4 regions of the Streptomyces sp. S186 genome follow, and region 2 is predicted to be linked to each of the others. Evidence: riboswitches for the same ligand, from Rfam matches in the RefSeq annotation. Region 2 holds a riboswitch; each other region holds the start of a gene.

Region 1 (7,051 bases), 1.6 Mb from region 2:
GAGACGCCGAGGATGGCGTTGGCGCCCAGCGAGCCCTTGTTGTCGGTGGCGTCCAGGTCGAACATCGCCTGGTCGATCAGCCGCTGCTCGGTCGCGTCGTAGCCGACCAGCTCCGGGCCGATCTGCTCGATGACGGCGAGAACGGCCTTCTCCACGCCCTTGCCGAGGTAGCGGTTGGGGTCGCCGTCCCGCAGCTCGATGGCCTCGAAGGCGCCGGTGGAGGCACCGGACGGCACGGCGGCACGGCCGGTGCTGCCGTCGTCGAGGCCGACCTCGACCTCGACCGTGGGATTACCTCGCGAGTCGAGAATTTCGCGGGCTACGACGACGTCGATGGACGGCACGTTGTCTCCTTCATGAGTGTCTGGAGTTCTCGGCATGAGCCTAACGGCCCTGGCGGGATCCGCTCGCCCGTGGCCCGCCCCGTGGGACGGAAAACCCCAACAAGCGAGCCAAAAGCCCAGTTCACGGGAGGTTTCCGCGCAATGTTCGCTATGCGGGGAACGCTGCGCCGGGCCGCCGGCCGGGCCCGGGAACGGAGAAGCCCCGCCGTGGCGCGCTCGGGGGTACGCGCCGCGGCGGGGCAGCTCTCGCGGGTCGCTCAGGCGACCGGTACGGCTCGGATGGCCGGTACGGCTCAGACGCTGAGCTTCTGACCCGGGAAGATCAGGTTGGGGTTGCCGCCGACGACGGACTTGTTGGCGGCGTAGAGCGCCTTCCAGTTGGTGCCGTGCGCCTTGGCGATCTTGGCGAGGGTGTCGCCCGCCTTGACGACGTAGGTGTCGCCGGTGCGGTGCGAGCGCTCCGGGGCCGGCTGGGCCTTCTCGGTCTTCTCGCGGGCCGGGGCGGACTTCTCGGCCGGGGCGGACTTCTTGGTGGTGCCCTGGCTCTTCTTGGTGGTCTCGGTGCCCTGGCTCTTCTTGGCGGTGGAGCCGGAGGGGTTGACGTTCGCGGCGGGACCACCGGAGGTCAGGCCGCCGGCGGCGGCGCAGCCCCAGGCACCCGGGCCCTGCATGGCGAGCAGCTTCTCGGCGACGGCGATCTGCTGCTCCTTGGTGGCCAGGTCGGCGCGGGGCGCGTACTTGGTACCACCGGCGGCGGCCCAGCTGGAGTTCGAGAACTGCAGGCCACCGTAGTAGCCGTTACCGGTGTTGATCGACCAGTTGCCGCTGGACTCGCACTGGGCGACCTTCTCCCAGGTGGCGACCGAGGCGGCGGAAGCAGAGGTGGCGCCCATCAGCGGGACGGCGACGGCGGCGCCGGCGACACCGGCCAGGGTGGCGACGCGGACGGCCTTGGAGCTGCGGCGGTGCTTGCCCTTGTTGATCAGCATCGTGCGTTCGTTTCCTCACCGACGCCTACGAGGTGAGCTGTCGGGTTCGGGCCGTGTGAGCTGCCCGGCCGCGTGTGCTGCACACACGGCTTCACCCCAAGCCGGCTGACCCGTTTTCACGGGCGGGGCCGGCACTTACCTTGGGTCCCCCGCTCCTGCCTTCGGCGCTTGCGCGTCGTCGACTCCGACCGCCGGCAGGATTCGGCGTGCGATCGAAGGGCCCGCTTTGGCGAGCGGTCCTGACCGTAAGCAGTAACCCTGTTGGTGTTCAAACCCCATCTTCTGAACCAAGTTGACCGTTTTTGATCAATGCACGGGCCATTTCCGCAGGTAGACCCCGGTATGGGAACGGGGGACGGGGCGCACCCCGCCCCCCGCAACGAGAGCCATATCTCACTTTTACGGAACGGCATGAAAACCGGCGAACTGCCGGTAACTACCCCTGCTTCCGCCCGAGATCGAGCAGCTGACCAGGCTGGATCAGGTCCGCGTCGGAGCCGATCACGTTCTGGTTGCGGTGGTAGAGCGCGGGCCAGCCGCCCGGCAGGTCATGGCTCTCGGCGATCGCTGACAGGTTGTCACCCGGGTGAACGCGGTAGCCGCCGTCGTCCGCCGGGCGCGTCCGGGGCTCCGTCCCGCCACGCGAGGCGTGTCGGCCGCTGCCGCCGTTCCGGGCGTCCCCGGTGTCCGTACCGTCGCCCGGTGCGCCGCGGTGCTTGCCGGTGGCAGGGGGTGTGGGGTGCGTCGGGTGAGACGGCTGTGTCGGCTGCTGTGTCGGCTGCTGCGTCGGGTCCGTGGCGTCGGACGAGCCCGACGGGTCGGTCGGTGCGGACGGGTCGGGCGAGGCGGGTGAGTCCGACGGGTCGTCGGACGGGGAGGCCGACGGTGTACCGGGCGTACCCGATGCCGGGTCGGACGGGGACGCCGAGTCGGAGGGGGTCCCGGAGTCGGACGGGGACGGCGAGTCGGACGGTGAGTCGGACGGTGAGGGGGTGGCGGAGGGCGAGCCGGACGGGGTGGACGGGTGGGCGGACGGATCGGGTGTGGCCGGCGGGGAGGCCGGGGCCTGGGAGCCGGAGCCACCGTCGGACGGCTCGGGGGTCGGCGTGCCCGGGCCGGCGTCGCCCGCGTCACCCGCGTCATCCGTCCCGCCGGAGGAGCCGCCGGAGTGGCCGCCGTGCGTCGGGCGCGGCGACGGGCGGCTGGTGGCGCCCGGGTCCACGCTGGGCGCGGGGCCGCCCTTGGTCAGTCCGGCGTGCAGCGCGCAGCTGGGGAACGCGTCCGGGCCGCGGTCGTGGAGTATCGCCTCGGCCACGGCTATCTGCTGGGCGCGACTGGCGAGGTCGGGGCGGGAGGCGTAGGCGGAGCCGCCGTAGTCGTCCCACATCTCCTGGGTGAGCTGGAGGCCGCCGTAGAAGCCGTTGCCGGTGGCGGCGCTCCAGACCCCGCCGCTCTCGCACTGTGCGACCCGGTCCCAGGTCGAGGCGTCGGCGGCGTGCGCACCGCCCGCGGTGAACAGCGGCAGGGCCAGGCCCGCGCCGGTCACTCCGGCCGTGACAAAGATGGCCGGTGCCTGTCGGGGGCGACGGTGCCGACCGTTCCCGGAACGCATGCGGTTGCCTTTCGCGCGGCGGTTGAGTTGTCGGATCGGCGGTTGCGAGGGGTGCCGTGCGGCAGCCCGGGGCCGCCCCCGATCGTCGGAGGAAAGGTAGCCGGGGTCACGGGCAGTCACAAGCCGGTGTAGCGGAGATCACGCAATGGTCACGTATGTGACGGAGCGTCAATTCTGCGGCTGTCGCTGGTCAGGCCCCGGTCGGGACGACTCGGGCGTGAACTCGGGCGACTGCTCGGGCGTGAACTCGACCGGCAGGGTGCGCAGTCCACGCATGATGAGCCCGCCGCGCCAGCGCAAATCGTCCGGTTCCGCCGCAAGTCGGAGGTCCGGGAGGCGGGTCAGCAGCGTCGCGAGCGCGGTCTGTCCTTCGAGGCGGGCGAGCGGTGCGCCGAGGCAGTAGTGGATGCCGTGCCCGTATCCCAGATGCGGGTTGTCACGCCGCGTGAGGTCGAGTACGTCCGGCTCGTCGAACCGCGCCGGGTCGCGGTCGGCGGCCGCCAGCACCACCAGGACCGGGTCCCCCTCGGCGATCCGCTGCCCGCCCAGCGTCAGCTCCCGGGTCGCGTACCGCCAGGTGGCCAGTTCCACGGGCCCGTCGTAGCGGAGCAGCTCCTCGACGGCGGTGGCGAGCAGCTCGTCGTCGCCGGCCGCGAGGGACTTCTGGAGCAGTTCGCGCTGGGCGGGATGGCGGAGCAGTGCGTAGGTGCCGTTGCCGATGAGATTGACCGTGGTCTCAAATCCGGCAAACAGCAACACAAAGCACATAGCGGCCGCCTCGTTCTCGGTGAGGTGCTCGCCGTGGTCGGAGGCCCGGATCAGGCCGGAGATCAGGTCGTCGCCCGGGGCACCGTCCTGGAGGGCGGCGCGCTTGCGGTGGATCAGCTCGGCCAGATAGGTCCGCATCTTCTTCACGGAACGAGCGACTCCGCCGCGCGGGCCGCCCCCGTGCCGGATCATCATCCCCGCCCAGTCCCGGAAGTCGTCCTGGTCCTCGGGCGGGACGCCGAGCAGGTCGCAGATCGCGTAGATCGGCAGCGGGAACGCGAACTCGTGGATCAGGTCCGCGCTCCCCCGCTCCGCGAAGCCGTCGATCAGCTGGTCGGTCAGCTCCTGTATGCGCGGGGCGAACGCGGCGACCCGGCGCGGGGTGAACGCCTTGGAGACCAGGCGGCGCAGCCGGGTGTGGTCCGGCGGGTCGATGTTGAGCAGGTGCGTCATGAGGTTGGCGCCGCGTTCGCCCGGAATGCCGGTCTTGCCCTTGCCGTGGGCGCTCTCGGAGTGGTGCACCGGGTTCTTCGACAGCCGCGCGTCCGCGAGCGCCTGCCGGGCGTCGACGTAACGGGTGACCAGCCATGCCTCGACGCCGCTGGGCAGCCGGGTCCGGTGCACCGGCGCGTGCTCGCGCAGCCAGGCGTACGCCGGGTACGGGTCGGCGGCGAACTCCCAGGAGAAGAGGGCGGGGGCGGGGCCGGACACAGGCCCGGCCGGAGCCACGGGGCAGCCGGCGGGGGCTGCGGCGGACGGGATGCCCTCCGGGCGGGCGTCGGACCGGCTCTCCGGGCGGGCGTCGGACTTCTGGTGCACGTATCGACCGTAACCGGTGGCTCAGGCGCCCCACCGGGCCCGCGGCTCTCACCCCGCACTCAGGAGGCCGCCCCACCCCCAGAACGTCCGCCCGTCTCCACGCCCAGTCCCGCCAGGAACGCCACCGCGGCCGGCGACGGCCCCAGCCCGCTCCACACCACCCGCTCGGTCCGCTCCGGCGCCGGCCGCACCCGCACGGTCCGCAGCCCGGTCAGCCTGCCGGCGAACGCCTCCGGCACCATGCCGATCCCGAGCCCGGCCCGGACCAGCTCCGCCATGAACTCCACCGTCGTCACCTCGAAGGGCACCTCGGCCGTCAGCCCCGCCGCCCGGAACGCCTCCTCCCGCTGACGGCGGGCCGCCGACCCCTCCGTCCAGTCCACGAACGTCTCCCGGGCCACCCGCGCCAGCGTCGTCCACCCCCGCCCGGCCAGCGGATGCTCCGGCGGCACCACCGCGACCAGTTCCCCGCGCGCCAGCACCTTCTCCCGGACGCCGACCGGGCGCGCACCCGGCACCAGCCCGACGAACGCCACGTCCAGCACGCCCTCCCGCACCCGTTCCAGCAGCGGATCGCTCATTTCCATCTGGAGGCTGATCCGCACCTTCGGATACGTGGTACGGAACGCGCCCAGCTCACGGGCGAGATCGACCGCCCCCACGGTGGAGATCGCCCCCACCGCCAGCCGCCCGCTCACCTCGCCGGTCACCGCCTCCACCTCCGCGCGGGCCCGCTCGGCGGCCTGGAGCGCCTGCCGGGCGACCGGAACGAAGGCTTCCCCGGCGGCGGTCAGCCGCACGCGCCGGCTCGTCCGGTCGAAGAGCCGCGCCCCCAACTCCTTCTCCAGCCGGGCGATCTGATGACTGAGCGCGGACTGCACCACATGGCAGCGCTCCGCGGCCCGGGTGAACCCACCGGTCTCGGCGACCGCGACGACATACCGCATCTGCTGGAGCTCCATGCGCGCGATGGTAGGCGCGCAACCGCCTTCCCCACCCATCTCACAGCACGATCGATGTAATGAAAACTATGTGTTGGACCGATGGATGGTCCCGGCCGGACCCTTGACCCCATGAGAACCCCCGCACAGGACATGAGAACCGCCGCACCAGCCGCCACGGAGGCGCCGCCGTCGCGTCTGGGCCGCGGCACCCTGCTCCTGATGTCCGTCGCCACCGGCCTCGCGGTCGCCGGCAACTACTTCGCCCAACCCCTCCTGGACGTCATAGGCCACGACCTCCACCTCTCCACCGGCACCGCCGCACTGGTCGTCACCGTCGCCCAGACCGGCTACGGCCTCGGCCTGCTCCTCCTCGTCCCCCTCGGCGACCTGCTCGAACGCCGCCGGTTGGCGGTCACCCTGTGTGCGCTCACCGCCGCCTTCCTCACCGTGACCGCGAGCGCCCCGAACGGCACGCTGCTGCTCGTCGGCACCGCCCTGACCGGCCTCACGTCCGTCGCCGCCCAGGTCGTCATGCCGTTCGCGGCGACGCTGTCCGCACCCGCCGAACGCGGCCGGACCGTCGGCACCGTCATGACCGGCCTGCTGCTGGGCATCCTGCTCGCCCGCACAGCCGCCGGCCTGCTGGCCGAACTCGGCGGCTGGCGCACGGTGTACTGGGTCAACGCCGTCCTGATGCTGGCGATGGCGGTACTCCTGCGACTCCGGCTGCCCGCCCTCCACACCACCGCCGGACTGCGCTACCCGGCCCTGCTCCGCTCGACGCTGGCCCTGTTCGGGCAGGAACCGGTGCTGCGTTGGCGGGCGGCGCTCGGCGCCCTGACGTTCGCCGGCTTCAGCGTCCTGTGGACCGCGGCGGCCTTCCTGCTGTCGGGCCCCGCCTACGGCTGGCAGGAGTCCACGATCGGTCTGCTGGGGCTGGTCGGCGCGGCCGGTTCGCTCGCCGCCTCGACGGCCGGCCGACTGGCTGACCGGGGCTTGGCGCACCGCGTCACCGGTGTCTGCGCGGCCCTGCTGCTGGCGTCCTGGGGCCTGCTCGCGGCCGGCGGCTCCGGCGACGGCTGGTCCCTGGCGGCCCTCCTGGCCGGCGTGATCGTGCTGGACCTCGCCGTCCAGGGCGTGCACGTCAGCAACCAGAACCTGATCTACGGCGTCCGCCCGGAGGCCCGCAACCGCCTCAACTCGGCCTACATGACGAGCTACTTCACCGGCGGCGCGGTGGGCTCCGCCCTGACATCGGCGGTCTGGGGCGCGGGCGGCTGGGAGGGCGTCTGCACGCTGGGGGCGGGCATGGCGGGGGCCGCGGTGGCGGTATGGGCAGCGGATTGGTTCAGGCGGAGAACTCCCCGCGCCTGATGGCCGTTACGAACGCCGACCAGCTTGCGGAAGGGAAGATCAGCGCGGGGCCGGTGGGGCGCTTGCTGTCGCGGACGGGAATGTTGGCGTGGCCGCGGGCGACTTCGAGACATTCGCCCTGATCGCCTCCGCTGTGGCTGGACTTGTACCACCCGGTGACGGTGGACGAGTTGGCGACGATGCCCTTACTGCTGACCATGC
Region 2 (7,051 bases):
GGACCGCCTCACCCAGCGTGAGCGCGAGGTGCTCCGGCTGATCGCCCGCGGCTACGCCTACAAGGAGATCGCCAAGCAGCTGTTCATCTCCGTCAAGACGGTTGAGTCACATGTCTCGGCCGTGCTGCGCAAGCTCCAGCTCTCCAACCGCCATGAACTCACCCGCTGGGCGGCCGCTCGTCGACTGGTCTGACCTGCGGATTCGCCGGGACGTGGGCGCGCGGGGGCGGACGATCGGGAGCCGCCCCCGCAGCAGAGGGCGCGCAGGGGGCGCGTAAAGAAGGCCCCAAGCCGGGCAACCAGGATCGCGCCGATCGCCATCTAAGGGCGCGGAGAGGCTCGCTGCCGAAGGCGGGGCCGGAACCACGCCCACGCCCCACGTGCATACGTCCTGGAGACGAGATCCCGATGAGCCTGACGGGTACGCCTTTCTTCCTCTTCTCGATCCTGCTGTTGATCATCGCCGTCGTGCTGCCGTTCGCCCTGTGGGGCAAGGTGGCCGGACCGCCCCTGCTGCGGGGCCTGGCACGGCTGCTGATGCTGCTGTTCGCGCAGATCACCGCGATCACGGTGGTCTTCGTCCTGGTCAACAACGCCAACAACCTCTACGACAGCTGGGGCGACCTGCTCGGCACCGGCAACCACATCGACCAGGCCCGGAACCTCGGCCCGGACGGCCTGGGCGGCAAGAACCTCAAGGACCAGCCGAAGGTGCTCCAGCACTTCCGGCCGGCCGACGACCCGGTGCTGGGCGCCGGCGTCCAGATGACCGACCTCAAGGGCCAGATCTCCGGCGTCAACGGCGAGGTGTACGTCTGGCTGCCGCCGCAGTACAACGACCCCGCCTACAAGCACAAGAAGTTCCCCGTGGTCGAGCTGCTGCCCGGCTACCCCGGGTCCGCCAAGTCCTGGTTCGGCTCGCTCAAGGCCAACGAACAGCTCGGGTCGCTGATGCGGAGTGGGGCGGTCAAGCCGTTCATCCTGGTGGCGCCGCGCACCAACGTCCTGTCCAACGCCGACACCGGGTGCGTCAACCTCCCCGGCAAGGTCAACGCCGACAGCTGGCTGACCGTCGACGTCCGCCAGATGGTGATCGACAACTTCCGGGCCGGCGACAAGCCGGACTCGTGGGGCCTGGCCGGCTACTCGGCGGGTGCGCACTGCGCCACCAAACTGGGGCTGGCCCACCCGGACCGGTACCGCGCCGCGGTCGGCATGTCCGGCTACAACGACCCGGCGATAGAACGCGACTCGCTCGCCGGCAAGGACCCCAAGCTGCGCGTCGAGACCAACCCGCTGCACATCCTCAAGTCCGCCAACGCGGCCGGGAAGCCGCCCCGCACTGCGCTGTACATCTCGGGCGCGAGCGGCGACGGCTACCAGGCCGGAATGGGCCTGAAGGAGCTGGCGAAGCAGCCGACGACGGTGACCGTCGAGCAGATCTCGTCCGGCGCGGGCGGACACACCGTGCCGGTGTGGAAGCACCAAGTGCCGGAGATCTTCCGCTGGTTCGGGCTGTTCCTGCGGGCCTGACCGGCCGGCCCTCCGGCGGAATTCACCGTTCGGGTGAAACTCCGCCGGAGTTCGCGGAAGCGGGCACAAACCCGTGCCGGGGGCCGTTGTGCGAGTGACGGAGATAACGCACAGCGAGACGGGGGTTGGCGACATGCGGGTCGATATCGGTGGCGGGCCGAGGCCGCACCACGACGCCGAAGGGGCGCGACGCGGCGGCCAGGTCCCGGGCGGCGTGATGCCCGGCAGGCCGGCCGAACGGCTGGAGATATGCGGGCGGTTGGGCGGCGGCGCCCGGGCCCGCGAGGATCCGTAACCGACCCTGACCCCTCGGGCAGGGCCCTGAGCGGGTGGCCGTGGTGCGCGGGGCGCGTGGTCGTTGCTACGTGGGGCGGGTGCTCGTGCTGTGTGGGCGGGTGGCGCCCGCGAAGGGCAGTTGGTCGAGGGGGGCGATCTGGACGGGCGCTCCCGGGTGCGGGGCGTGGATCATCTCGCCGCCGCCGATGTAGAGGCCCACATGACTGATGCCGGAGTAGAAGAACACCAGGTCCCCTGGGGCGAGTTGGGGCCAGCCGATGCGGGCGCCGGAGGTGATCTGGGTGTAGGTGGTCCGGGGCAGGGTGACGCCGGCCGCCTTCCAGGCGGCCAGGGTCAGCCCGGAGCAGTCGTACGCGGACGGGCCGGTCGCGCCCCAGGCGTAGGGCTTGCCGAGGGCGGCGTGGGCGAAGGCCACCGCCCGGGCGGCGCGCTCACCGGGCGCCGGGGCGGGTGCGGCCGCCCCCGCGGCCGGCTCCGGAATACGTGGGGCGGAGCACTCGGCGGCGTACGGGGCGGCGCGTTCCGGGGCGCGGGAAGCCGGCCGTCCCGCGGCTTGGGGTCCCGTCTGCACAGCGGTGTGGTGTCCGGCCTGTTCCGCGACGTGGGGTCCGGCCTGCTCCGGCAGCCGTGGGGCGGTGGGATCCGGTGGGTGGTCCGTGGTGGTCGTGGGGTGGCTGCCGAGCCGGCGGACGCTGCCGAGGCGGCGGCCCCAGCCCGCCACCGCGGTCGCCTGGTGGCTGCCCGTGCGCTCCAGCACCGTGGCGCCGTCCAGATAGCGCTGCGGGTCCGCGACGAGCACCAGCCCGCTGCGGGTGCTGCGCGCGGTACGGGCCAGGGCCGGCGGCGTTACGAGCGGCGGCCGCTCACCGGCCGTGTGGTGCGACGCCATGGGAGCCGTCACTTCCTTCCCTGCGAGGCGAAGGCGACCGGCGGGGTGCGGGCCCGGTCGTCTGAAGGAGGAAGCTAGGCCCGGGGTCAGGACGAGAAACCCCCTTGCCCGGCATTGCCCGTTTCCGACCGCGTGCGACGCGGGGATGACCGGCCCGCCGCCCGTGGCGGAGCCGAGCGGCGGCGGGCCCTGACCGAAGCGGGCATCGCGGGCGCCCTGCCGGAAAGGGCGTGCTATGGGACGGATACGATCCAGCACTATGGACGTAGTAATCAATGTCTTCGTCGCCCTGCACATCATCGGCATCGCCTCCCTTCTGGGCGGCTTCCTGACGCAGATGAAGGCGATGGGCGCGGGCACCGCCCGCTTCGTGCCGGCGATGTTGCACGGTGCGCTGACGATGCTGGTCACCGGCATCGTGCTGGTCGGCCTGAACCAGATGCAGGGCGCGTCGCTCAACAACATCAAGATCGGCATCAAGATGGCCGTCCTGGTGGTGATCCTGGCGCTGGTCTACGTCAAGCGCGACGAGGAGAAGCTCCCCAAGCCGCTGTTCGGCGCGGTCGGCGGGCTCACCATGTTCAACATCTTCCTCGCGGTGCTCTGGACCTGAGCCCCACGGGCGCCCGCCCCCGTACCGTCCGACGGCTCACCGCGCGGTCATCCCGCTCCCGCTCCGTACTACTCCGGAGGCGGAGGATGACCGCGCGGTGGCGTGTGTGGGGGTGGCCGTGGGGCCTTCGTACGGACGCGGGGCGCGCGCCCGTACGCCGGCTACCCGGGCCGGACGCTCCCGTAGATCGGCATGTAGTAGATCGACTCCACCCGGACGCTGGCTCCCGGGTGCGGGGCGTGGATCATCTTGCCGCCGCCGATGTACATCCCGACGTGGCTGATGTCGTTGAAGAAGAACACCAGGTCACCGGGCTGGAGATGGTCGGTGGATATCCGGGTGCCGGTCTTGACCTGGTCCCAGGTGGTGCGCGGCAGATCGACCCCGGCCGCCTTCCATGCGGCCTGCGTCAGGCCCGAGCAGTCGTAGGAGCTGGGCCCCGTCGCGCCCCAGACGTAGGGCTTGCCCATCTGGGCGCGGGCGAAGGCGAGCGCCTTTTCGGCCTTGGTGGAGTAGGTGCCGCCGTCGGACGTGCCGCCGCCGGAGTCCTGGCCGGTGCCGGTGCCGCCGCCGGGCTGCTGCCGCCGCTTCTCGGCCTCCTTCCGGGCCTGCTCGGCGGCCTTCCGCTGAGCCTCCGCCTCCTTCCGCCGCTCCAGTTCGGCCAGCCGCGCCTTCTCCTGGGCGGTCAGCCGGGACAGCAGCTGCCGGGCCTCGGCCAGCTTGGCCTGAACGTTTCGCTTGGTCTCCTTCAGGGATGCCTGCGACTCCTGGAGGCCCTCCAGGCTGTGGGTCGCCTCCGTCCGCTGGCGGGCGGCGGCCGCGGCCTGCTCCTGGTAGTCCGTGATCGCCTGCTTCTGCCGCCCGGTGAGCTGCTCCATCAGGTGGTTGCGGTCGACGAACTGCTGCGGGTCCTTGGCCAGCATCAGCTGGGCGGTCGGGTTGATCCCGCCCGTCTGGTACTGCGCCGAGGCGAACGCGCCCAGCCGGCGCCGGGACTCGTTCATCTTGTCCGCGCGCCGGGCCGCCTCGTCGAGCAGACGGTTCACGGTGCGCTGCTGGCCGTCCGCCTGCTCCTTGGCGGCGTTGTACTTCTGGGTGGCCACCTCGGCCTGCTGGTACAGGTCGTCGACCTTCTGCTTGACCTCCTCGATGCTCGGCTGCGGCGCCTTGGGGGCGGCGTTCGCGGTCTGCGAGAGCAGCGTGACCGAGGCCAGGGCGGCGGTGGTGAGCCCGGCCGCCGTGCGACGGCCGCCGGGCGTGGCGAGTATGGGGGTGCGCGGCTTGCGGTGGGACGCCAAGGCCGGCGACTCCTTCCGTGGACCGCCTACCGGGTTAGCTGTCGGGTTCGGGCTCGGGCGGTGTGCTGACGGAAGGCTTGCCCTACGACCCGTGCGTCCGCCTGGCGACGGCCGCACCGGTCGATTCACCCCGGTGGTGCGTGTGGGTCCCCGGCTCCGGGTGCCTGACGGCAGGGCCGGACTCGGCGGGGGCGGCCCGTGCGGACGCTGTCGTCCGCTGGGACGGCGGGCTGCCCGAGCGAGACCGTAGCCAACTCGTGTGGCCCCTGTGAAGGCTGGTGTTCGATATGCCCGAAACCTTTTCGTGACCTGAATGTGAGCGGCCCCAGGTTTGCGCACGGCCGCACACGGTACCGCCCCATCCGATGCATTACCGGCCAATCCGCCACTCCACAACCGCTTGTCAGTGCGGCCGCCTAGACTCGGTGGGCGATGAGCAGCCTCTTTGACGACAGCTTCCTGGCGGATCTCGGCCCCCCGGACGAGGACGAGCACGGCCCGGCCCCGGAGGAGATGCCCGCCGACCTCTTCGGCGGGAGGTTCGACGCGCCCGCGCCCAGGGAGCCGTACTACCGCGACGGCGCCGCCCGCCCGGCCATCGACCCGGCGGCGCTCCTGGAGGGGCTCAACGACCAGCAGAAGGCCGCCGTGGTTCACAGCGGCAGCCCGCTGCTGATCGTCGCCGGCGCCGGCTCCGGCAAGACCCGGGTGCTCACCCACCGCATCGCCCACCTGCTCGCCGAGCGCCACGTCCACCCCGGCCAGATCCTCGCGATCACCTTCACCAACAAGGCCGCGGGCGAGATGAAGGAGCGCGTGGAGGACCTGGTCGGCCCCCGCGCCAACGCCATGTGGGTCTCCACCTTCCACAGCGCCTGCGTCCGCATCCTGCGCCGCGAGTCCAAGAAGCTGGGCTTCACGTCCTCCTTCTCGATCTACGACGCGGCCGACTCCAAGCGCCTGATGGCCCTGGTCTGCCGCGACCTCGATCTGGACCCCAAGCGCTTCCCGCCGAAGTCGTTCAGCGCGAAGATCTCCAACCTCAAGAACGAGCTCATCGACGAGGAGACCTTCGCGGGCACGGCGGCCGACGGGTTCGAGAAGACCCTGGCCCAGGCGTACGCGATGTACCAGGCCCGGCTGCGCGAGGCCAACGCCCTGGACTTCGACGACATCATCATGACGACGGTCCATCTGCTCCAGGCGTTCCCGGACGTCGCCGAGCACTACCGCCGCCGCTTCCGCCACGTCCTCGTCGACGAGTACCAGGACACCAACCACGCCCAGTACACCCTCGTCCGCGAGCTCGTCGGCCCCGGCACCGACGAGACGCCCGCCGCCGAACTCTGCGTCGTCGGTGACGCCGACCAGTCGATCTACGCCTTCCGCGGTGCCACGATCCGCAACATCCTCCAGTTCGAGGAGGACTACCCGGACGCCACCACGATCCTGCTGGAGCAGAACTACCGCTCCTCGCAGACGATCCTCTCCGCCGCCAACGCCGTCATCGAGCGCAACGAGAACCGCCGCCCCAAGAACCTCTGGACGGACGCCGGCGCCGGCCCCAAGATCACCGGCTATGTCGCCGACACCGAGCACGACGAGGCCCAGTTCGTCGCCGACGAGATCGACCGGCTCACCGACGCCGGCGACGCCAAGGCCGGCGACGTCGCGGTCTTCTACCGCACCAACGCCCAGTCCCGCGTCTTCGAGGAGATCTTCATCCGGGTCGGGCTGCCCTACAAGGTCGTCGGCGGCGTGCGCTTCTACGAGCGCAAGGAGGTCCGCGACATCCTCGCCTACCTCCGGGTGCTCGCCAACCCCGAGGACGCCGTCCCGCTGCGCCGGATCCTCAACGTCCCCAAGCGCGGCATCGGCGACCGCGCCGAGGCGATGATCGAGGCCCTGGCGCTGCGCGAGAAGATCACCTTCCCGCAGGCGCTGCGCCGGGTCGACGAGGCGTACGGCATGGCCGCCCGCTCCGCCAACGCCGTCAAGCGGTTCAACGCCCTGATGGAGGAGCTGCGGACGATCGTGGAGTCCGGGGCCGGTCCCGCCACGGTCCTGGAGGCCGTCATGGAGCGCACCGGCTATCTCGCCGAACTCCAGGCGTCCACCGACCCCCAGGACGAGACCCGGATCGAGAACCTCCAGGAACTCGCCTCCGTGGCCCTGGAGTTCGAGCAGGAGCGCGGCGACGACAACCCCGGCACGCTCGCCGACTTCCTGGAGCAGGTCGCCCTGGTCGCCGACTCCGACCAGATCCCCGACGAGGACGAGGACGGCACGGGCGTCATCACCCTCATGACCCTGCACACCGCCAAGGGCCTGGAGTTCCCGGTCGTCTTCCTGACCGGCATGGAGGACGGCGTCTTCCCGCACATGCGGGCGCTCGGCCAGACCAAGGAGCTGGAGGAGGAG
Region 3 (7,051 bases), 1.1 Mb from region 2:
AGTGGCGATCGAGATGGACGGGGACAAGCCGAACCTCATCGCGGTTCACGAATACGAACAGCGCGTCAAGGAGGAGTGACCAGGGCCGACTTGCTTCCTCGTACCTACAGGCACCGGTGCAGCTGGGTATGCCGGCGGGTCCACCGGTCAGGGGTGCGGGGTACGGCCCGAAGCGGAAGATGCAGGCGCGCGGAGTTGGGCGAAAGGGCGGGGCGGGACGAATGCGCTACGTCTCGCCCCGCCTCGTACGTGCGCCAGCCGTCAGGCCGATGCCTCCGTGAGGAGGGTGAGCTCGGCGTCGGTGAGGATGAGGTCCTGCACGGCCAGGAGGGCCGGGAGTTGGGAGACCGTGCGGGCGCTGGCGATGGGGGACGCCACGGTGGGCTGCGCGGCGAGCCAGGCGAGGGCGACGGTGGTCGGCTCGGCGTCGTGGGCCGCGGCGACGGTGTCGAGGGCCTCCAGGACGCGAGGGCCGCGGTCGGTCGCCAGATAGGCGGCGGCCTTCTCCGAACGGGCGCTGTCGACGCCGGCGCCCGGGCGGTACTTGCCGGTCAGGAAGCCGGAGGCGAGCGCGTAGTACGGGACCGCGGCGATGCCGTTGCGGGCGGCGACGTCGGCGAGTTCGCCCTCGTAGCGGTCGCGGGCGACGAGGTTGTACTCGGGCTGGAGGGCGACGTAGCGGGCCACGCCCTCGCGGTCGGAGAAGTCCAGCGACTCCTGGAGGCGCCGGGCGGAGATGTTGGAGGCGGCGATCTCCCGGACCTTGCCCGCCCTGACGAGGTCGTCGAGGGCGGTGAGGAACTCGCCGACCTCGACGGACTCGTCGTCGTAGTGGGTGTAGTAGAGGTCGATGTGGTCCGTGCGGAGGCGGCTCAGGGAGAGGTCGACGGCGGCCTTGATGGTGGCGGCGGACAGGCCCTTGTAGTCGGGGTGGGCGCCGACCTTGGTGGCGATGACGACGTCGTCGCGGTTGCCGCGGGAGGCGAGCCAGTTGCCGAGGACGGTCTCGGACTCACCGCCCTTGTTGCCGGGGGCCCACGCCGAGTACACGTCGGCGGTGTCGATGAAGTTGCCGCCGCCGGCGACGTAGGCGTCGAGCACGGCGAAGGACTCGGCCTCGTCGGCCGTCCAGCCGAAGACGTTGCCGCCGAGGCAGAGCGTGGAGACGGACAGCGAACCGAGCGACTTCGGGGCGGGCGTGGAGCTCTGGGCGTGTGTCACGTTCATGATCCGTGGAACACCGGGACGCCGGAGGGTGTTCCCCGCGCGGAGCCGCCGGCGCGTCGCACGTGCCCGGCCCGGAGCGTGCGTCGGCTGCCCACCGGGCGGTGGGCAGCCGGCCGGTCCGTCAGACGGCGGCCCCGCGGTCGCGCAGCCAGGGCAGCGGGTCCGCCGGGGCGCCGGCGTCCGGACGGACCTCCAGATGGAGGTGCGGGACGGTGGCGTTCCCGGTGGCGCCGACGCGGCCGATCACGTCGCCCGTGTGGACCCGGCCCGCCGTTCTGACCATCGAGGACAGGTGGCAGAACCACAGCTCCGTGCCGTCGTCGAGGGTGAGGACGATGCGGTAGCCGTAGGCACCGGCCCAGCCCGCCTGGGTGATGGTCCCGTCGTGAACGGCCTTGACCAGCGTGCCCGTTGGGGCGGTGAAGTCCTGCCCGGTGTGCTCCGCGGCCCAGCGGTCACCGGCCTGCCCGAAGCCGGTGCCGAGGGTGTACGAGGAGACCGGGGCGGCGACGGACGTCTTCGCCTGGTGGGCGGGGTGCTCGGCCTCCGCCACCGGGTGCCGGGCCTCCGGCGCCGCCGCCTGGTGCTCGGTCTCCGCGGCCGCCGTGCCCTGCGGCTGCGCCGCCTCCTCCGTGGTCGCGGTCGGCTCCGCGGCCTCCGGCTGAGGGCCGGGCGCGTCCTGGGCCGTCTGCGGGGCGGCGGCCTGCTCCCCGGTGCCCTGCCGGGTGTCGGCCTGCTGGAGGATGCGGTGGCGCAGCGCCTCGGCCGGGCCCGCGGGGCGGGTGGCCCCGGCGGCCTCGGGGGCGGCAGCGGCCCGGGAGGGCGCCGCGGTGCTGCCGGCGGCCGCGGCGGAGAGCGTCGCGGGCGCGTCCTGGAGCGTCCCGGCGGTGTCGTCGACCGCCCCGCCGGGGTCGGGCATCGATATCGGCACCGGCGGCCGGCCCTCGGCCGCGGCCACCCCGCTCGCGCCGACCGCCGCGATCACGCCGACGCCGAGCGCCGTGCCGCCGCGCGCGAGACCGACGCCGCGCGGTCTGGCCACCCGGTGCCGGCCGCGGAGAGAGCGGCCGGCGTCGCCGTCGTCCGCCTCGTCGCCCGGGAGCCAGTCGTCCGCGTCGCCGTCGCCCGCGAGGCCGGGGGCCGGCTCGTCACCGGACGGCCGGCCCTGCGCCGGCTCGCCCTGGGGCCCCTGGGGTGCCTGGGGCACCGGCGATGTCCGGGCCGCCTGGGAGGACTGGTCATGGAGGAACGGCTCCTGAGGCGGCATGCCGTCCGTCAATTCCCCGTGGGCCACGGGGAATTGGGCCGGCACGACGGGAGAGCCGGGACCGGTGGGGACGCCGAGACCGGCGGGGCCACCGAGACCGACCGCGGCACCGAAGTCGGCGGGGCCGCCGAGGCCATGGGTGGACGGGCCATGAGGCGCGGGCCTGTTGGACGCCACGGGGGCGCTCTCCTTTCCTTCCTTCTCGCCTACCGGGTTAGCTGACGGGTTCGGAGCAGGAAGGTCTCCTACAAGCACCCCCTGGCGAGAGGCGCCCGATTCACCCCAAGATGGTGGTTCCCCGGTTCCCTCGACTCAATTCCCGGCATTTCCAGGCGGACCCGACAGCGCCCGCGAAACCGGCCGATCCGGGCGAGTCGACACGGGTCGAGGCACGGGTCGCAACCGTTCGAACCGTCGGCTCGGGCGGGTGACATGAGGGCGTTCTGGACGTGCGGGAACAGCGCGTACAGGATTCGGCGTCGGCGCACGGTGCCGCCACTGGCGACGGCTGGGACGACCGCGCTCCGTTATCGGACAGTAATAGAGACGGCGAGGGAAATCCAAGCGTTCCCACGAATCCGCGGGCGTTCCGAAAGCCCCTCACAGGAGCCCGGGCGAGGACTTTTGCTGTCATCTCGTCCGTAAACGGGGCGAGTTGACACCGCTCGACCAAACGATCTCGCAACGATTGTGCGCCAGTTGTTATGCGGAGGGGCGCATCGCGATCACGGAGCGTGAGGGCGATAACGTCGCCTCATGGTCGTCAACGTCGCGAACACCGGAAACGCCGGGAACTCCGTCAGCAACCCGCAGGAAGTGGCGGCCAGGTACCGGGAGTTCTCCTGGCAGCAGGCGCGGGGCCGGTCCGACGCCCACGAGGAGCTGGCCGCCCGGATCGGCCGGGACGACGAACTGTGCGAGCTGCTCGCGGCCTCGCTGCCGGCCGGCAACAAGCAGCAGCCCAACCTCCTGCTCGCCGCGGTGCGCTATCTCGACGGCCCGCACGCGGAGTCGGGACCGCGCGGCGAGTCGGCGTACGGGCGCTGGCGCGAGTGGACCATCCGGCACTGGGACGAGGTCCGCGCGGTGATCATGAGCCGCGCCACCCAGACCAACGAACCGGCCCGCTGCGCCACGCTGCTGCCCCTGCTGGCCCGTCTGCCGCAGCCGCTGGCCCTCCTGGAGGTCGGCACCTCGGCGGGGCTGTGCCTGCACCCGGACCGCTACCGCTACCGGTACGTCCAGGAGGGGCGGCCCGGGGAGTACGGCCCTTACGGGAGCGACGGCGGGGAAGGCGGCGCGGTCCTCACGGGCGGCGCCGCGGACAGCCCGGTCACCTTCACCTGCCGGACCAGCGGCCCCCCGCCCGGCGGCGACGGCGACGCGGCGGCACTGCCCGGCACGCCGCCCGAGATCGTCTGGCGCGGCGGCATCGACCTGGACCCGCTCGACCCGGTCGGCGAGCCGGACGACCTGCGCTGGCTGCGCGCCCTCGTCTGGCCCGGCGACGAGGCCCGTACGGCGCGGCTCTCGGCGGCCGTCGAGGCGGTGCGGGGCGCGCCGCGCCCGGTCCTGGTGCGCGGCGACCTGATCGACGAGCTGCCGGCGCTGGCCGCCCAGGCGCCGCCCGAGGCGACCCTCGTGGTGTTCCACAGCTCGGTGCTGAACTACCTTCCGCCCGCCCGGCGCGAGGAGTTCGCCCGCCTCGTGCGGTCGCTGCTCGCCGAACGGGACGGCGGGGGCCACTGGATCTCCCAGGAGCACCACAGCGTGCTCCCGTGGATCGGCGCGCCGGAGCACCGCTCCACGGGGCCGGACGACGGCCTGCTGCTGACCCTCGCCCTGGACGAGCGCCCGGTCGCCCTGACGGGCCCGCACGGCCAGCACGTGCGCTGGCTCGGCCCCGCACTGCCGTAGGCGCACGGGGCGGCCGAGCTCGGCCCGGAGGAGGCGCCCTCAGTGCCCTATGCCCCCAGGGGGCGCTGGACCGCCACCAGGGCCATGTCGTCCGCGGGGCCCCCGCGGGTGTGCCGGGCGACGTCCTCGACCACCACGTCCAGCAGGTCGTCGGGCCCGCTGAACTGACTGCCGCGCAACCGGGCGCGCGGGTCGTAGAACCGGCCGGCCCGGTCCCGGGCCTCGGTCACCCCGTCGGTGAACAGGAGCAGCAGCGCCCCGGCCGGGAGGAACGTCTCGTCCGAACGGTCCGGCCGGCCGCCCAGGTCGCCCAGGCCGAGCGGCAGCGCGGCGGTGGACGGGACCAGCTCCCGCAGGCCGCCTTCGGGGGTGAGCAGCAGAGGGGGCGGGTGGCCGCGGTTGAGGACGCGCAACAGGGACCGGTCGCCGGCGGGGATCTCCGCCAGTACGGCCGTGGCGAAGCCCTCCTGCTCATCGAGGCCGGCGCGGCGCGCGCCCTCCCGTCGGAGGGCCCGTTCCAGCCGGTGCGCGACCGCCTCCAGGGTGGCCTCCTGCTCCGCCGCCTCCCGGAAGGCGCCGACCACGACCACCGCGGCCTCCACCGCCTCCAGGCCCTTGCCCCGGACGTCGCCGACGATCATCCGCACGCCGTGCGGGGTGTCCTGGACGGCGTACAGATCGCCGCCGATACGGGCGCCGGCCCGGGCACCGACGTAGCGCGCGGCGATCGCGAGACCGGCCAGACGGGCGGGCGGCACGGGCAGGACGGCCCGTTGGGCGGCCTCCGAGACGTCCCGCTCGGAGGCCAGCCGGGCCTCGCCGGCCCGGACGACCCGGTTGATGGCGAGCGCGAGCAGGGCCACCACGACGACGGTGCTGACCTCGGTCGCCGACTGCTGGTAGTCCTCGACACCGTGGAAGACGGCGAGCAGGAGTTCGCTGACGACGGCGGCCAGGGCGATGCCGGCGGTGGCCCACAGGGGGTACAGCGGGGCCGCGATCAAGGGGGCGGCCGAGAAGAACGGGGCCGCGGTGTACCGGGCCGGCGTGGCGACGTCGAAGAGCACGCCGATGACGACCAGGGCGACGGGGAGCCGGCGCGCGAGCCGGCGGCCGGGCGGGGTCGTCCGCTCCCGGCGCGCCCGCCGCGCCGCCTCGCCGCCTCGAAGCATCCGCACCGGCCTCCACTCCGCCCGCCCGGTGACGCCCGGCGCGGTCCCGGCACCGCCGCGGCCGCCGCGCGCCGCCGTTCCGCTGCCGGCCGCCGCCGTGCCGTCGTACGCCGTTCCCACGGGTCGTGCCGCTTCCAGGCTTGCCAACACCGCACCACCCGGCGAGTCCTCCTGAGCCGAACGGGGTAGAAGCAGGCTGGGGCCACCCCACCCCCTACGGGCCTCGTCCCCTCACCCCTTACGGACCACCCCGCCCCCGGCCACCGCCCCGCCCCCTCCTCCGCCCTCGCACTGACGGACCGTGGCGTGCGCATGGGCGAGGAAGCGCCGGGTCAGCGGGTGCCCGTTGTGCCGCGGGAAGACGATCTGCAGCGGCATCAGGGGCGCGTCGGGGATCGGCACGAAGGAGACGAACGGGTGCACCCGCTGCCGCCCGATCGACTCCGGGACGACCCCGACGCCCCGGTTCCCGGCGACCGCTTCCAGCCACTCGTCGAAGTTCCCGCAGCGGACGGCGATTTCCGGCCGCTCGCCGGGCGGCCACTCCGAAGCCTCCGTCGTCCCGCCGGTCTCGTTCAGCACCAACGGCATACGGGCCAGCTCCCGCCAGCCGACCTCGTCCCGCGCCGCGAGCGGGGAGCGCACCGACACCGCCGCGATCCGCCGCTCGTGCAGCAGCGTCTCGGCGGCCAGGCCCGGCACGGCGATGTCCCCGCGCAGGATCGCGACATCGACGTCGCCGCTGTCCACTCCGGCCAGGGCCGCGTCCCGCCGGTAAACCCGCGCCCCGACCCCGGTCTCCGCCTCGAACCGTTCGATGGCGGCCTGCGGCCAGGTGGCCGGAAATCCCCAGGCGAAGCCGATACGGAAGAGGGGCGCGTCCAGGTCCGGGAGGAGCGCCGCCTCCAAACGGGGCAGCAGCTCGCGGAGTTCGCCGTACAGCCGCTCGCCGGCCGCGGTGAGCGCGACCTGGCGGGTGGTGCGCTCCAGGAGGCGCCGGCCGAGCAGCTCCTCCAGGCGGCGGATGGTGCGGCTCACCGTCGGCTGCGACAGGCCGAGGCGGTCGGCGGCGCGGGTGAAGTGGCGCTCCTCGGCGAGGGCCAGATAGCAGCGGAGGTGGTGCAGCTCGATCCCCGGTATCGCCATGATCGAAATCCTAGGCGGCCGTGTGACGGGCCGGGCGGGGGCCGGGCGGCCCGGGCCGTCCGACGCACCGCGCAGGGCGCCCACGCCCCCTTCCCGGCCCGCCCCGCCCCACCTCCGCGCCTCAACCGGCCGCCGCACCACCGTCGTTCACCGCCCCGCGCCGTCGCCGTCCACCGTCCCCGTGCTCCTGCCGTCACCGTCCCCGCGGGCCCGCCGTTCAGCGTCCCCGTGCCGCGGCCGTCCCCCGCCGCGCCCGCGTCCCCGCCCCGATCACCAGGAACGCCGCCCCGGCCACCCCGCACAACAGCCACATCGCCGCCTG
Region 4 (7,051 bases), 1.2 Mb from region 2:
AGCAGCCGCCGCGCGACGGCAGCCTGCCGGAGATCATCGGTGACCAGCTCCGCACCGTCGTCAAGGAGGACGTCCCCTCCCGGGCCCTGATGGCCGCCTACCGCCTCCCGCAGGACGGCTCCCGCGAGGCCGACGCCGCCGACATCGCGCTCACCATCCTGGGCGGCGGTGAGTCCTCGCGCCTGTACAACCGCCTGGTGCGCCGTGACCGGAGCGCGGTCGCCGCCGGCTTCGGCCTGCTGCGGCTGGCCGGTGCGCCCTCGCTGGGCTGGCTGGACGTGAAGACGTCCGGCGGCACGGAGGTGCCCGCCATTGAGGCCGCTGTCGACGAGGAACTGGCCCGTTTCGCCGATGAGGGCCCGACTCCTGAGGAGATGGAGCGGGCCCAGGCCCAGCTGGAGCGCGAATGGCTGGACCGGCTCGCCACGGTCAGCGGCCGCGCCGACGAACTGTGCCGCTTCGCCGTCCTGTTCGGCGACCCGCAGCTCGCGCTGACCGCCGTCCAGCGCGTCCTGGAGATCAGCCCGCTGGAGGTGCAGGCGGTCGCCAAGGCCCGGCTGCGCCCCGACAACCGCGCCGTGCTCGTCTACGAGCCCACCGCGCAGACCGACGCCGCCGGCACCGAGGAAGAGGAGGCGGCCAAGTGACCGACGCCACCACCCCCGCAGACGCCCCCGTGAGCACCATGGAATTCCACCCGCAGCCCCGGGGCGGCGCCCCCAAGCCGTGGGCCTTTCCCGCCCCCGAGCGCAGCCGGCTGGCCAACGGCCTGACCCTCCTGACCAGCCACCGCCCCGGCCAGCAGGTCGTCGCCGTGGAGGTCAACCTCGTCGCGCCCCTGGAGGCCGAGCCCGAGGGCCTCGACGGCGTCGCCACGATCATGGCCCGCGCCCTGTCCGAGGGCACCGACAAGTACACCGCCGAGGAGTTCGCCGCCGAGCTGGAGCGCTGCGGCGCCACCCTGGACGCGCACGCCGACCACCCCGGTGTACGGGTCTCCCTGGAGGTCCCGGCCTCCCGGCTGCCGCGCGCCCTCGGCCTGCTCGCCGACGCGCTGCGCGCCCCCGCCTTCCCGGACAGCGAGATCGAGCGGCTGGTCCGCAACCGCCTCGACGAGATCCCGCACGAGCTGGCCAACCCGGCCCGGCGTGCCGCGATGGCGCTCTCCAAGGAGCTGTTCCCGGCCACCTCCCGGATGTCGCGGCCCCGTCAGGGCACCGAGGAGACCGTGGCGCGGATCGACGCGGCCGCCGTCCGGGCCTTCTACGACGCCCACGTCCGCCCGGCCACCGGCACCGCCGTCATCGTCGGCGACTTCACCGGCGTCGACCTGGACGCGGCGCTGGCCGACACCCTGGGCGCCTGGACGGGCTCCACCGCCGAACCGTGGAAGCCCTCGCCGGTAGTCGCCGACGACACCGGCCGCGTGGTGATCGTCGACCGTCCCGGTGCCGTCCAGACGCAGCTGCTCATCGGGCGGATCGGTGCCGACCGGCACGACCAGGTATGGCCCGCCCAGGTGCTCGGCACGTACTGCCTGGGCGGCACCCTCACGTCCCGTCTGGACCGCGTGCTGCGCGAGGAGAAGGGCTACACCTACGGGGTGCGCTCCTTCGGACAGGTACTGCGCTCCACCGCCCCGTCGTCCCCGGAGGGGGCCACCGGCGCCGCCCTGCTCGCCATCAGCGGGTCGGTGGACACCGCGTCCACCGGGCCGGCCCTCCAGGACCTGTGGACGGTGCTGCGCACCCTCGCGGCAGAGGGGCTGACGGACGCCGAGCGCGATGTCGCGGTGCAGAACCTCGTCGGTGTCGCGCCGCTGAAGTACGAGACCGCCGCGGCGGTCGCCGGCACGCTGGCCGACCAGGTGGAGCAGCAGCTCCCCGACGACTACCAGGCGCAGTTGTACGTCCGGCTCGCGGAGACCGGCACCGTCGAGGCGACCGCCGCGGTCGTCAACGCCTTCCCGGTGGACCGGCTGGTGACGGTCCTGGTGGGTGACGCGGCCCAGATCGCCGAACCGGTCAAGGCGTTGGGCATCGGCGAGGCGACGGTCGTCAGCGGCTGACCCTCGGTGTGACGGGCCCTCACCCGACGGCTCGTCATCTGTCGACAAAGCGGCTCCCGTGGCAGGCACTTGCCACGGGAGCCGCTTCGCGTGTGCGTCATGTCCCGCCGGGTCAGCGGTGAGAATGACCGTGGGAACCGCGCTGCGCGGACGGTCGAGGGTGCCCGGCCGGTTGTGCCGGTTGCCCGATTCGCGTGTGGCGTGGCGCACAAAAATCCGGTTCTGTTTGCCGATCGAAAGTTGTCCCGATTAGCGTCGGTCCGGCTGTTCGTCACAAGTCCGCCACACCAGTGGCACCGGACAGTCATCGCCGAGTCCCCGTATGGCGCGAGCCAGGGGAGCCGGGGACCCACATGTCCCTTGGGGTGAATCGGGCGCCTCCCCGGAGGGGCCCGTAGGAGACCTTCCTGCTCCGAACCCGTCAGCTAACCCGGTAGGCGAGAAGGAAGGAAAGGACCAGCCCCTACATGGCGTTCACCCGTGCCACCGGGAAGCACCGCCGCGCGAGTCGCACCGCTCGCACCACCCGCAACCTCGCCGGCATAGCCACCCTCGCCGCCTCCGGTGTCGTGGCCTCCGTGGCGTCGCCCGCGCTGGCCGCCACGGACGAGCCCGCTCCCCACGACACCGGCCTCCAGCAGGCCGTCGTGATGGGTGACGAACTCGCCGTCCGGATCGAGGCCCAGGCGGACGCGCAGCAGGCCGCCGCCGAGGCCGCGGTGGCCAGGGCGAAGGCCGAGGCGGAGGCCGTTCGGCGCGCCGAGGTGGCGAAGAAGAAGGCCGACGAGGAGCGCGCGGCCAAGGAGCGCGCCGCCCGCGAGGCCGAGCGCAAGCGCCTCAACACCTTCGTCGCCCCTGTGACCGGTTCCTATGTCTCCACGGCGTACAAGGCGTCCAGCGGCCTGTGGTCCTCGGGCAGCCACACCGGCATCGACTTCCACGCCGCCTACGGCACTCCCGTTCACGCGGTCGGTTCGGGCACCGTCGTCGAGGCTGGCTGGGGCGGCGCGTACGGCAACAACGTCGTGATCAAGATGAACGACGGTACGTACACCCAATACGGTCACCTTTCGTCGATCGGGGTGACGGTCGGCCAGGCGGTCACCCCCGGGCAGCAGATCGCCCTCTCCGGCAACACCGGCAACACCACGGGCCCGCACCTCCACTTCGAGGCGCGGACCGGCCCGGACTACGGTTCGGACATCGACCCGGTCGCCTACCTCCGCGCGCACGGCGTCACCGTCTGACCCATCTGGACCTCCGCCGCAACACCGTCCCCCGGAGCCCCGGCCCGCCACCCCGGCAGGCCGGGGCTCCGCCGTATCCCGGGAAAGGCCGGCACAGGGTCCGCGGGAGTGGCCGCGCATCGGCCGAAAAGCTCCGGTGGATTCACGAGATCCCGAGGGAGAATTCCCCATGGTCGAATAGGGTCAGGGAATGTTGTCAGAGGGGCGGCGTTCCCGGGGATTACGGCGGAGGCACGGACGATGCGAGGCCATATTTCCGCGCATGCGGTGTGCACGGCGATTCGCGACGATATTGTCTCCGGCGCGCTGGCGCCGGGCAGTCGGCTGATCGAGGACATTCTCGCCGCGCGGTACGGCGTATCCAGGGTCCCCGTACGGGAAGCGCTGCGCACTCTCCAGTCCGAAGGCTTCGTCACCACCCGCCATCACGCCGGCGCCTGTGTCGCCGAACTGACCGAGCAGGAGGCCGCCGACCTCCTCGATCTGCGCGCCCTCGTGGAGCCGTTGGGCGCCGCCCGCGCTGCCGCCCGCCGCACCTCCGCCCATCTGAAGGTGCTGCGCGGCCTGGTACGGCTCGGCCGCGAGCGGGCCCGGCACGGCCACCCCGCCGACCTGCGCCAACTGGACGGCTGGTTCCACGAAACGCTCGCCCAGGCGGCCGGCAGCCCCAGCCTCACCGCGCTTCTCACCCAGCTGCGACGCAAGATCGAGTGGATGTACGTCATGGAGCCACCGTCCCGAGTCACCGCATCGTGGGACGAGCACGGTGCCGTACTTGACGCGGTGGCCCGGGGTGATGCGGAACGGGCGCGTGCCCTCATGGCGGCGCACATCGAACGGTCGCTTCCCGTGTACCGGCTGCGGCGCGCCGCTCCCGCTGTGAGGGACCCGAAACGCCCCGTCAACACGGCACGCGCCCGGGCTTAACAATGGCCCCGTATACAAAGAGGCGGAAAAGGAATTGCTTGTGTGGGTGAGGATGTCGAGAAGGCGAGGAGATGAAGGTGGAGTGCTCGTACCCGGCCCTTCACGCTCCATAATCTGCACCCGTTCCCCGTTCCTGTTTCCGTAGTCCCCGTGAGAAATGTGCGGGGCGCGGATTCTGGCTGCCGATGCCGGGTTTTCCAGCGCTTCGCCACGCCGGAAACCAGCGATTCGCTACGAGAAAACAGCCGTGCCGGCCTTTCCGGGCTCGTGTCTAATGTCCCGGTGGCCTCTTCTCCTTCTCCCCGCGAGCTTCCGGACGTCAGTGAGACGCCGGCCGTCGAGTCCGCTGCCGGGCGCGACACCGAGGGCGCTCCGGAGGGGCAGGGTCCCCGTGGAGCCGCCCCAGCGAAACGACCCCGCCGCGGCACCCGGTTGTCCCGGTCACCGCGGCGGGGCCGCGTCAGCAGAGGTGGGGGAAGGGGCACCCGGCCCCGGCGCTCCTCAGACGGTCTCGGGGAGCTCCTCAAGTCCCTCCGCGACCAGCTTCGCCAGACGGTCGAGCGCGGCCTCGGCGCCCTCGGCGTCGGAGGCCAGCACGATCTCCTCGCCACCCTGGGCGCCCAGGCCCAGGACCGCGAGCATGGAGGCGGCGTTGACGGGGTTGCCGTCCGCCTTGGAGATCGTCATCGGGACACCGGAGGCGGTGGCCGCTCGGACGAAGATCGACGCGGGGCGGGCGTGCAGGCCCTCGGCCCAACCGACATTGACGCGGCGCTCTGCCATGGTGTTGCCCTTCAAAGTCGTGACTGTTGTCTAGACCATTCTGGCATGCGGTCCGGAGTGGTCCCGAGGCTCTCCGTCCCGGGTTCCCGGCCGGGCCGCCCGGACCTCCTTCCAGGCCCCTGGTCCCGAGGCGAGGCCCGGGAAATCGAGCGTACGCACGTCGAGCCCGTTGTCGGTGCCCCGCCGTACTCTGTCCGCATGCAGACGCCGCCGGATCACGCGTACCCGACCCACTGGGAAGCCGACGTGGTTCTGCGCGACGGCGGCACGGCACGCATCCGGCCCATCACGCCCGACGACGCCGAGCGGCTGGTCTCCTTCTACGAGCAGGTCTCGGACGAATCGAAGTACTACCGCTTCTTCGCCCCGTATCCCCGCCTGTCCGACCGCGACGTCCACCGGTTCACCCACCACGACTACGTCGACCGGGTCGGCCTGGCCGCCACGGTGGGCGGCGAGTTCATCGCCACCGTCCGCTACGACCGCATCGACGACCGCGGACGGCCCGCCAGGAGCCGCGAGCACGACCAGGCCGAAGTCGCCTTCCTCGTCCAGGACGCCCATCAGGGCCGCGGTGTCGCCTCCGCCCTCCTGGAGCACATCGCCGCCGTCGCCCGTGAACGGGGCATCCGCCGGTTCGCCGCCGAGGTGCTGCCCGCCAACACCAAGATGATCAAGGTGTTCACGGACGCCGGCTACACCCAGAAGCGCACCTTCGAGGACGGCGTCGTCCGCCTGGAGTTCGACCTCGAACCAACCGAGCAGTCCATGGCCGTGATGCGCGGCCGTGAGCAGCGCGCCGAGGCCCGCTCCGTCCAGCGGCTGCTCGCCCCCGCCGCGATCGCCGTCATCGGCACCGGCCGCGCCCCCGGCGGCCTCGGCCGCACCGCGTTGCGCAACGTCCTCGACGCCGGCTTCACCGGCCGCGTCCACGCCGTCAACCACGCCTTCCCCGAGGACCTGCGCCGCCTGGAGCCCGAGGGCGTCCCCGCCGTCCGTTCGCTGCGCGAGATCCCCGAGCCCGTCGACCTGGCGGTCATCGCCGTCCCCGCGGCCGGCGTCCCCGACGTCGTCCGCGACTGCGGCGAACACGGCGTCCCGGGAGTGCTGGTCCTCTCCTCCGGATACGCCGAGTCCGGCCCCGAGGGCCGCCAGCGGCAGCGCGCCCTGCTCCGCCAGGTCCGCTCCTACGGCATGCGCCTCATCGGCCCCAACGCCTTCGGTCTGCTCAACACCGCCCCCGAGGTCCGGCTGAACGCCTCGCTCGCCCCCCGGATGCCCGGCGCCGGCCGGATCGGCCTGTTCACCCAGTCCGGCGCGATCGGCATCGCCCTGCTCAGCGGACTGCACGAGCGCGGCCCCGGCGACGGCGGTATCGCCGGCATCTCCACCTTCGTCTCGGCCGGCAACCGCGCCGACGTCTCCGGGAACGACCTCCTCCAGTTCTGGTACGACGACCCGCACACCGACGTCGCCATCCTCTACCTGGAATCCATCGGCAACCCCCGGAAGTTCGCCCGGCTCGCCCGCCGCACCGCCGCCGTCAAGCCCGTGGTCGTCGCCAAGGGGGCCCGGCACCACGGCGCCGCCCCCATGGGCCACGCCGTGCCCACCGTCCGCGTCCCCGACAGCACCGTCGCCGCCCTGATGCGCCAGGCCGGTGTGATCCGCGTCGACACCGTCACCGAACTGATCGACGCCGGACTCCTGCTGGCCTCCCAGCCACTGCCGGCCGGCCCGCGCGTCGCCATCCTGGGCAACTCCGAATCGCTGGCCCTGCTGGCCTACGACACCTGCCTCACCGAGGGGCTGCGCCCGCAGCGCCCGTACGTCCTGCCCTCCGACGCGACCCCGGAGGACTTTCGCGCCGCCCTGGCCGAGGCGCTCGCCGGCGACGGCTGGGACGCCGTCATCGTCACCGCCATCCCGTGGGTGGGGGAGGAGGGCACCGCCACCCCGGGCGGGAGCGAGGGCAACGCGCTGGCCGCCGCCCTGCGCGCCGCGGTCGCCGCCGACCCGGGCAAAC

Evidence for each region. Region 2 has a riboswitch for cyclic di-AMP ahead of ACRAS8_RS14040 (NlpC/P60 family protein). Riboswitches for the same ligand answer to the same signal wherever they lie in the genome.
Region 1: another riboswitch for cyclic di-AMP. It lies ahead of ACRAS8_RS21435 (transglycosylase family protein); the one in region 2 lies ahead of ACRAS8_RS14040 (NlpC/P60 family protein).
Region 3: another riboswitch for cyclic di-AMP. It lies ahead of ACRAS8_RS19230 (M23 family metallopeptidase); the one in region 2 lies ahead of ACRAS8_RS14040 (NlpC/P60 family protein).
Region 4: another riboswitch for cyclic di-AMP. It lies ahead of ACRAS8_RS09275 (M23 family metallopeptidase); the one in region 2 lies ahead of ACRAS8_RS14040 (NlpC/P60 family protein).

The regions. Positions count from the first base shown of each region.
Region 1 covers NZ_CP193932.1:4,945,717-4,952,767, reverse strand. The annotation lists gene eno (phosphopyruvate hydratase) at 1-380, opposite strand, end outside; gene ACRAS8_RS21435 (transglycosylase family protein) at 638-1,333, opposite strand; cyclic di-AMP (ydaO/yuaA leader) riboswitch at 1,341-1,510, opposite strand; gene ACRAS8_RS21430 (transglycosylase family protein) at 1,770-2,879, opposite strand; gene ACRAS8_RS21425 (cytochrome P450 family protein) at 3,114-4,475, opposite strand; gene ACRAS8_RS21420 (LysR family transcriptional regulator) at 4,592-5,494, opposite strand; gene ACRAS8_RS21415 (MFS transporter) at 5,606-6,850, shown strand; gene ACRAS8_RS21410 (DUF397 domain-containing protein) at 6,825-7,049, opposite strand; gene ACRAS8_RS21405 (helix-turn-helix domain-containing protein) at 7,036-7,051, opposite strand, start outside.
Region 2 covers NZ_CP193932.1:3,353,032-3,360,082, reverse strand. The annotation lists gene ACRAS8_RS14060 (LuxR C-terminal-related transcriptional regulator) at 1-193, shown strand, start outside; gene ACRAS8_RS14055 (alpha/beta hydrolase) at 409-1,533, shown strand; partial or broken gene ACRAS8_RS14050 (C40 family peptidase) at 1,895-2,281, opposite strand; gene ACRAS8_RS14045 (hypothetical protein) at 2,979-3,332, shown strand; gene ACRAS8_RS14040 (NlpC/P60 family protein) at 3,494-4,630, opposite strand; cyclic di-AMP (ydaO/yuaA leader) riboswitch at 4,639-4,813, opposite strand; gene pcrA (DNA helicase PcrA) at 5,063-7,051, shown strand, end outside.
Region 3 covers NZ_CP193932.1:4,467,358-4,474,408, reverse strand. The annotation lists gene ACRAS8_RS19240 (hypothetical protein) at 1-79, shown strand, start outside; gene ACRAS8_RS19235 (aldo/keto reductase) at 262-1,227, opposite strand; gene ACRAS8_RS19230 (M23 family metallopeptidase) at 1,349-2,671, opposite strand; cyclic di-AMP (ydaO/yuaA leader) riboswitch at 2,683-2,829, opposite strand; gene ACRAS8_RS19225 (DUF2332 domain-containing protein) at 3,251-4,411, shown strand; gene ACRAS8_RS19220 (PP2C family protein-serine/threonine phosphatase) at 4,459-5,583, opposite strand; gene ACRAS8_RS19215 (LysR family transcriptional regulator) at 5,815-6,729, opposite strand; gene ACRAS8_RS19210 (MFS transporter) at 6,947-7,051, opposite strand, start outside.
Region 4 covers NZ_CP193932.1:2,201,182-2,208,232, reverse strand. The annotation lists gene ACRAS8_RS09285 (M16 family metallopeptidase) at 1-647, shown strand, start outside; gene ACRAS8_RS09280 (M16 family metallopeptidase) at 686-2,068, shown strand; cyclic di-AMP (ydaO/yuaA leader) riboswitch at 2,367-2,522, shown strand; gene ACRAS8_RS09275 (M23 family metallopeptidase) at 2,536-3,315, shown strand; gene ACRAS8_RS09270 (GntR family transcriptional regulator) at 3,556-4,242, shown strand; gene ACRAS8_RS09265 (HPr family phosphocarrier protein) at 4,744-5,025, opposite strand; gene ACRAS8_RS09260 (bifunctional acetate--CoA ligase family protein/GNAT family N-acetyltransferase) at 5,224-7,051, shown strand, end outside.